Regions from separate parts of the Nocardia glycosmidis genome, predicted to be linked through region 1. Evidence: riboswitches for the same ligand, from Rfam matches in the RefSeq annotation. Region 1 holds a riboswitch; each other region holds the start of a gene.
The links. A riboswitch is a leader RNA that binds a small molecule or an ion and turns the genes downstream of it on or off. The one in region 1 is predicted to bind cobalamin.
Positions count from the first base shown of each region.

Region 1 (2,196 bases):
GAATCCGATGAGCGCGAGCGCATGGCGGCTGAGCGGCTACGGGGAGCAAACGCTGCGCGCCGTTCGCCTGGTCGAAGCCCAGTACAGCGTGGCCGGTGTGGGCTATCGGCGGGGGAACGGGAATGCCAGGGTGCGGTCGTTCGTGTCCGTCGCCCAGACCATCGCGAACCAGCTCGTGAGTCTCATCCCGGATTGCGAGCTGGTTGTCGCGGAAGCTGAGGCATAACCGCGGCCGCAATCCCCAGCTCGATCAGTCGGCTGAGCTCGCGGCGGGGCTCGCGGTAGTCGGTCAACTCGCAGAGGTGTTGACACATTGCTGCATACCGATCCTCGTCCGGCCTGCGTACCGGCGCGGCTGTGTCGGTCCTGAATTGGCGTCGGTCCTGAATTGGCTCACGATTTTCAGTGTGGATGGCGCGTGATCAGTGGATGCGCCGGTTCGGGGTGGGCGGGGGCCGTGAGTGTGAGGTGAGTTACAGGCGTGATGTGGGTGGAGTGTCGTACTCTGTCGGTGCAGCTGGTTCGCCAGCGACCTGGATGTCGGGAGTCCCCGCTCGGTCGCCGGTATCGGCATCTCGCGCCGTGTGGCGTTCGAGGTGGCGAGGGGAACCCGGTGGAATCCGGGGTTGTCCCGCAGCGGTAAGCAGGAACGAACGCCGTCAACAGTACTGGGCACGGATGTGTCCGGGAAGCGATGGTCAGTAGCTGGCAGCGGGGGTCCCCGGCCGGTGCCTGTGAGTCCGAAGACCTGAAGCTGTGCCGGGCGCACCGTGTCCGGCGGTCGTCGCCTCATGGATCGGGCGCGCGCCGACTCCGTCCCGAATAGTGTTGTTCGAGTTCGGGACTCGTGGTTGAGCGCCGCCAGGGTGACGGCCGTTCCTGCCATCCGACGGAGAACACATCGTGGCCGAATCCACTCCCACCGCTCGTTCGGTGAATACCCAATCTCTCGGTGAGCTCGATCCCGAGTTGACCGCCGCGATGGCGGGTGAGCTCGCCCGTCAACGTGACACCCTCGAGATGATCGCCTCGGAGAACTTCGTGCCGCGCGCGGTGCTGCAGGCGCAGGGCAGCGTGCTCACCAACAAGTACGCCGAAGGTTACCCGGGACGGCGTTATTACGGCGGGTGCGAGCACGTCGACGTGGTGGAGAACCTGGCGCGCGACCGCGCGAAAGAGCTGTTCGGCGCGGAATTCGCCAACGTGCAACCGCATTCCGGCGCGCAAGCGAACGCCGCGGTGCTGATGTCGCTGATGGAACCGGGCGACAAACTGCTCGGCCTCGACCTCGCGCACGGCGGTCACCTCACGCACGGCATGCGCCTGAACTTCTCCGGCAAGCTCTACGAGGTGCACTCCTACGGGGTCAGCAAGGAAGACCACCGCATCGACATGGACGAGGTGCGTGACATCGCCAAAGCGTCGCAACCGAAGGTGATCGTCGCAGGCTGGTCGGCCTATCCGCGTCATCAGGACTTCGCGACCTTCCGCGAGATCGCCGACGAGGTCGGCGCCTACCTATGGGTAGACATGGCGCACTTCGCCGGTCTGGTCGCCGCGGGCCTGCACCCCTCGCCGGTGCCCTACGCCGATGTCGTGTCCTCGACCGTGCACAAGACTTTGGGCGGCCCCCGCTCCGGCCTGATCCTGGCCAAGCAGGAATTCGCCGAGAGGATCAACTCGGCGGTGTTCCCCGGTCAGCAGGGGGGTCCGCACATGCACGTGATCGCTGCCAAGGCCGCCGCGTTCAAGATCGCCGCGACCGAGGAGTTCTGCGATCGTCAGCAGCGCACGCTGTCGGGTGCCCGCATTCTGGCCGAGCGTCTGACCGGCGCCGATGTCGAAGAAAAGGGTGTGTCGGTGCTGACTGGCGGCACCGATGTGCACCTGGTGCTGGTCGACTTGCGCAACTGCGAGCTCGACGGCAGGCAGGGCGAAGACCTGCTGCACGAGATCGGTATCACGGTGAATCGCAACGCCGTTCCGTTCGACCCGCGTCCGCCGATGGTCACTTCGGGTCTGCGCATCGGCACCGCGGCCTTGGCCACCCGTGGCTTCGGTGACACCGAGTTCACCGAGGTGGCTGAGATCATTGCCGCCGCTGTGGCGGGCACCTCCGATGTGGAGACCCTGCGTGGGCGGGTCTGCGAGCTGGCCCGCAGCGTCCCGCTCTACCAGGGCCTCGAAGACTGGAAG
Region 1 is NZ_JBQWRH010000001.1:450,284-452,479, forward strand. Features, by position in the region: gene ACT86A_RS02005 (LysR family transcriptional regulator) at 1-226, shown strand, start outside; cobalamin riboswitch at 605-749, shown strand; partial or broken gene glyA (serine hydroxymethyltransferase) at 904-2,196, shown strand, end outside.

Region 2 (2,196 bases), on a different contig from region 1:
CAAGGCGTGGATGAGGGCGTCGCCGTCGCGCTCTGCCAGGCCCGGGACCTCGCCGGGTGCACCGAGATCGTAGCCGGCGGCGTGCATTTCGGTGAGCAAGCGAATCGCGCTGGCCGGGGTGTCCAGACCGACAGCGTTGCCGATACGGGCGTGCTTGGTCGGGTAGGCCGACAGCATGATCGCGACGCGCTTGCGCGCGGCCGGGATGTGGCGCAGCCGCGCGTAGCGGGTCGCGATACCTGCGACGCGGGCTGCCCGCTCGGCGTCCGGGACATACGTGGACAGCCCGTCGGCGTCGAATTCCTTGAACGAGAAGGGGACCGAGATGATCCGGCCGTCGAACTCCGGCACCGCGACCTGGGTCGCGACGTCCAGCGGCGACAGGCCGTTGTCATCGGCCTCCCACTGAGCACGGCCGGTGGTCAGGCACAGGCCCTGCACGATGGGCACGTCCAGGTCGGCGAGCGCGCCGACGTCCCACGCCTCGTCCGCGCCGCCTGCGGAGGCGGTGGCCGGTTTGGTGCCACCCGCGGCAAGCACAGTCACCACCAGTGCGTCGGACCGGCGCAGGGTCGCCAGGAGCTCGGGTTCGGCGCTGCGCAGCGACGCGCAGAACACCGGCAGCGCCCGTGCGCCCGCCTGTTCGATCGCGGTGCACAGGGCCTCGATGTAGGCGGTGTTGCCCGCGAGATGCTGTGCGCGGTAGTAGATCACCGCGACGGTCGGGCCGTCGCCCGGCGGCGCGGCGACCCGGTCCCATTCACCCCAGGCCGGCAGCTGGACCGGCGGCTCGAAGCCGTGCCCGGTGAGCAGCACGGTGTCGGACAGGAAGTTGTGCAGCTGGCGCAGGTTTTCCGGGCCGCCGGCGGCGAGGTAGTTGTGCGCGTCGGCCGCGACGCCGCCGGGCACGGTGGAGCATTCCATCAGCTCGGCATCCGGAGCGAGCTCGCCACCGAGTGCGACCAGGGGGACGCCGCTGGCACGCAGCGCCGCCAGCCCGTCCTCCCACGCCCGCTTACCGCCGAGAATGCGCACGATCACCAGATCGGCGCCGTCCAGTAGCTGGGGTAGATCATCGACCAGCAGGCGGGCCGGATTGCCCCACCGGTAGTCGGCGCCGCTGGCGCGGGCACTCAGCAGATCGGTGTCGGACGTGGACAACAGCACAATCACGGTGGCAGCCTTCCTCGGGTGACGCGCCCATCGGGGGGTTCGCTGCTCGTCGGCGAGGGTCTGGCTTTTCTACAGTGGCGCGACCGCACCGGATTTCCACCGGTTTCCTCGTCGTCCGCCGAGCACGCCGATGCTACCCGCCACCCAGGTCCGGCTCGAGGGTGCCGTGCCTGCGGTCCGTAGGCTGGACTCGCTATGACACGAGGTGTTCCTGATTCCTGTCCGGGTGTGCTGCGGCTGCACGAGGCTGCCGACGGGCCGCTGGCGCGGATCCGGGTGCCCGGTGGGCGACTCGACCCCGCCCAGGTGCAGGAGCTGGCGGAGGCGGCCCGCGACCTTGCGGACGGGCACATCGAATTCACTTCTCGCGGCAATGTCCAACTGCGGCAGGTCCGCGACGCGCAGCGGTTGACCCAACGACTGGCCGCGGCGGGCCTCTTGCCCAGCCACACTCATGAGCGGGTGCGCAATATCATCGCCTCGCCGCTGTCCGGACGAATCGGCGGCCGATCGGACGTGCGGGCACTGGTGTCCGCGCTGGACGCCGGGCTGCTCGCCGCGCCTCGGCTCGCCGACTTGCCCGGCCGGGTGCTGTTCACCCTCGATGACGGTCGCGGCGACGTCAGCGGACTCGGCGCCGATATCGGTGTGCACGCCGTCGGCGCGGACGAGTTCGCGTTGCTGCTGACGAGCCGCGACACCGGCGTCCGGCTCCCCGCCGCCGACGCGGTCGATGTCATGCTCGCCGCAGCCCACGCCTTTCTGGCGCTACGCGGCGACGACCCGGGCCGCTGGCGGTTGCACGACATCGAACACGGCGCCGATCGCGTAGTCGATATCCTCGGGCTCGCACCCGTCGCCGATCGACTCGAAATGCCTGTGGCGCACAGCCTTCCGATCGGCTGGCTGGAGCAGGACGACGGGTTGGTCAGCCTCGGCGCCGGTGTGCGCCTCGGACGCCTGCCCGCCCGCACCGCCGAGTTCCTGGCCGCCGTCGAGCGACCGATCTTCGTCACGCCGTGG
Region 2 is NZ_JBQWRH010000007.1:54,884-57,079, forward strand. Features, by position in the region: gene cobN (cobaltochelatase subunit CobN) at 1-1,173, opposite strand, end outside; cobalamin riboswitch at 1,208-1,336, opposite strand; gene ACT86A_RS10915 (ferredoxin-like domain-containing protein) at 1,369-2,196, shown strand, end outside.
Region 2: linked by a shared signal. The riboswitch ahead of cobN (cobaltochelatase subunit CobN) and the one ahead of glyA (serine hydroxymethyltransferase) in region 1 are both predicted to bind cobalamin.

Region 3 (2,196 bases), on a different contig from region 1:
TCGATCATCGCAGCCCAGTGGGCGGCGGTGCGGCCGGTGAAATCCGGCGCGATGTCCTCGATCACCAGCGCCCGGACCCGTTCGGGATGGGTTGCGGCGAAGACCCAGCCGTGCAGTGCGCCCATCGAATGCCCGATCACTACGATCGGTTCGCTGATCGCGGCCGTGCCCGCGGCCAGGTCGTCGACGAATGCCTCGGTTGTCAGCTGGGCGGGCGCGGGTCTGCCATGTCCGGCGGCATCGAAGGTGTAGACGTGGCCGTGTTCGCGCAGCCAGTCCAATTGATCGCGCCAGGTGCGCGCGCTGCCCATCAGTCCGTGCAACAGCAGAATCGGCGCGCCTGCTCCGCCTTCGTCGTGCAACCCGTCGTCGTGCAACATCGGTTCGACAATACGAGCCGCTGAGCACTTTTTCGGCGGCAACCGCTAGCTTGGACTCATGGCTGTTGTGAAGATCAATGCGATCGAGGTTCCCGAGGGCGCGGGCCCCGAGTTGGAGAAGCGGTTCGCCCACCGTGCGCACGCGGTAGAGAACTCACCCGGCTTCCTCGGCTTCCAGCTGCTGCGCCCGGTCGCCGGGGACAGCCGCTATTTTGTTGTCACCCAGTGGGATTCGGAGGAATCCTTCGCCGCCTGGCGCGATGGACCCGCGCGCGAGGCGCACGCGGGCGAGCGCCAGAAGCCGGTCGCGACGGGTGCTTCCCTGCTGGAATTCGAAGTCGTGCTCGACGTCGCCGGGAAGCCCGCGAACTGAGCCCGATCGGGCGGCCGTTGAGCCCATGTGGTGACGCGGGCTGCCGCTGAACGTGCGCTGCCGGGCGAAGTTCGCGCCGGAGCGAGCGCGCGGCAGCCGCAGTCGGCCCGTCGCTGACGCCGCGGTCCTCGATGTCTTTCGCCGGGCAGGTCTGCCTGCCCGGCGACTCGCCCGACGCCGTGGTACGCCCTGCCGGTCGCTGTTGACGCCGGGGGGCATGAGGTGTCACAGTTCGAAGGACCAACGCGAGGGTGATGCGGTAATTCCGGTGCGAATCCGGAGCGGTCGCGCCACTGTATTCCATGCGCCGAGTCCGGTGCCGGAAAAGCCAGACACCGGCACCGTCGCGCCACCACCCGACGGGACGCGTATCCCAAGGAGGACTCGCATGGCCATCGCACATTCGCCCAGCCGGGCAACGGACCCCCTCGCGACCGTACTCGTCACGGTCGGTGTCGTTCTTCTCGCACTACTCACGCTCTACCTGGTCGGGTTCGACCAGGGCGTCATCTCGCGCAGCGGGATGTACCTGCATGAGCTGATGCACGACGGACGCCACCTGCTGGGGCTTCCGTGCCACTGATCGGTTCATTCGGAACACTGCTGCTTCGCGGCCTGCTGGCCGGCCTCATCGCCGGCTTGCTGGCCGCGACAGTCGGTTATTTCGTCGGCGAACCCAAGGTGGACGCCGCGATCGCCATCGAAGAATTGGGCTCCGCCGCCGAGCATCCACATGGCGAACACGCTGAGTCGCCGGGCGGTCATTCCCACGCAGACGCGGACGAACCACTGGTGAGCCGGACCGGCCAGAAATTCGGACAGTTCCTCGCGCTCGGACTGGCCGGGCTGGCGCTCGGCGCCATCTATGCCTCGGTCGCGCACGTAGCGCGGCGCTACACCACCCTGTCCGGCCCGCGGCTCGCATTGGCGTTGGGCGCGGCCGGATGGGCCGCCATCGTCGCGGTACCGTTCTTCAAATACCCGGCCAATCCGCCGGCGGTGGGCGACCCCGACACCATCGACAACCGCACTTTGCTGTGGCTGGCGGCGGTGCTGCTCGGCATCGTGGCCGTCGGTGCCGCGGTGGTCGTGTTCACCGCCTTGCGCGCACAGCTGTCCACGGTGCGGCTGATCGGCGGTGTCGCCGCGTTCGCCGTGGTGACAACGCTCGGCTACGTCCTATTGCCCGCCGTGAACGAGGTGGGCGCGGATTTCCCGGCCACCCTGCTGTGGGAGTTCCGGATGGCGTCACTGGCCGAAACCGCCACACTGTGGACCTGCCTGGCCCTGGGCTTCGCCGCGCTCACCGAATTCGCGACGCGTACCGATACCCCGGTACGGGTAAGGGCCGCTACCGCGGACTGATTCGCGTCCAGAAGCGCTGAGGCAGTGTCGGTTCTATGACCGGCACTGCTCTTTCTTCCTGGCCCGCCCCACCGCGGT
Region 3 is NZ_JBQWRH010000015.1:123,203-125,398, forward strand. Features, by position in the region: gene ACT86A_RS19690 (alpha/beta fold hydrolase) at 1-380, opposite strand, end outside; gene mhuD (mycobilin-forming heme oxygenase MhuD) at 439-753, shown strand; cobalamin riboswitch at 957-1,111, shown strand; gene ACT86A_RS19700 (CbtB domain-containing protein) at 1,142-1,336, shown strand; gene ACT86A_RS19705 (CbtA family protein) at 1,327-2,118, shown strand; gene ACT86A_RS19710 (hypothetical protein) at 2,154-2,196, shown strand, end outside.
Region 3: linked by a shared signal. The riboswitch ahead of ACT86A_RS19700 (CbtB domain-containing protein) and the one ahead of glyA (serine hydroxymethyltransferase) in region 1 are both predicted to bind cobalamin.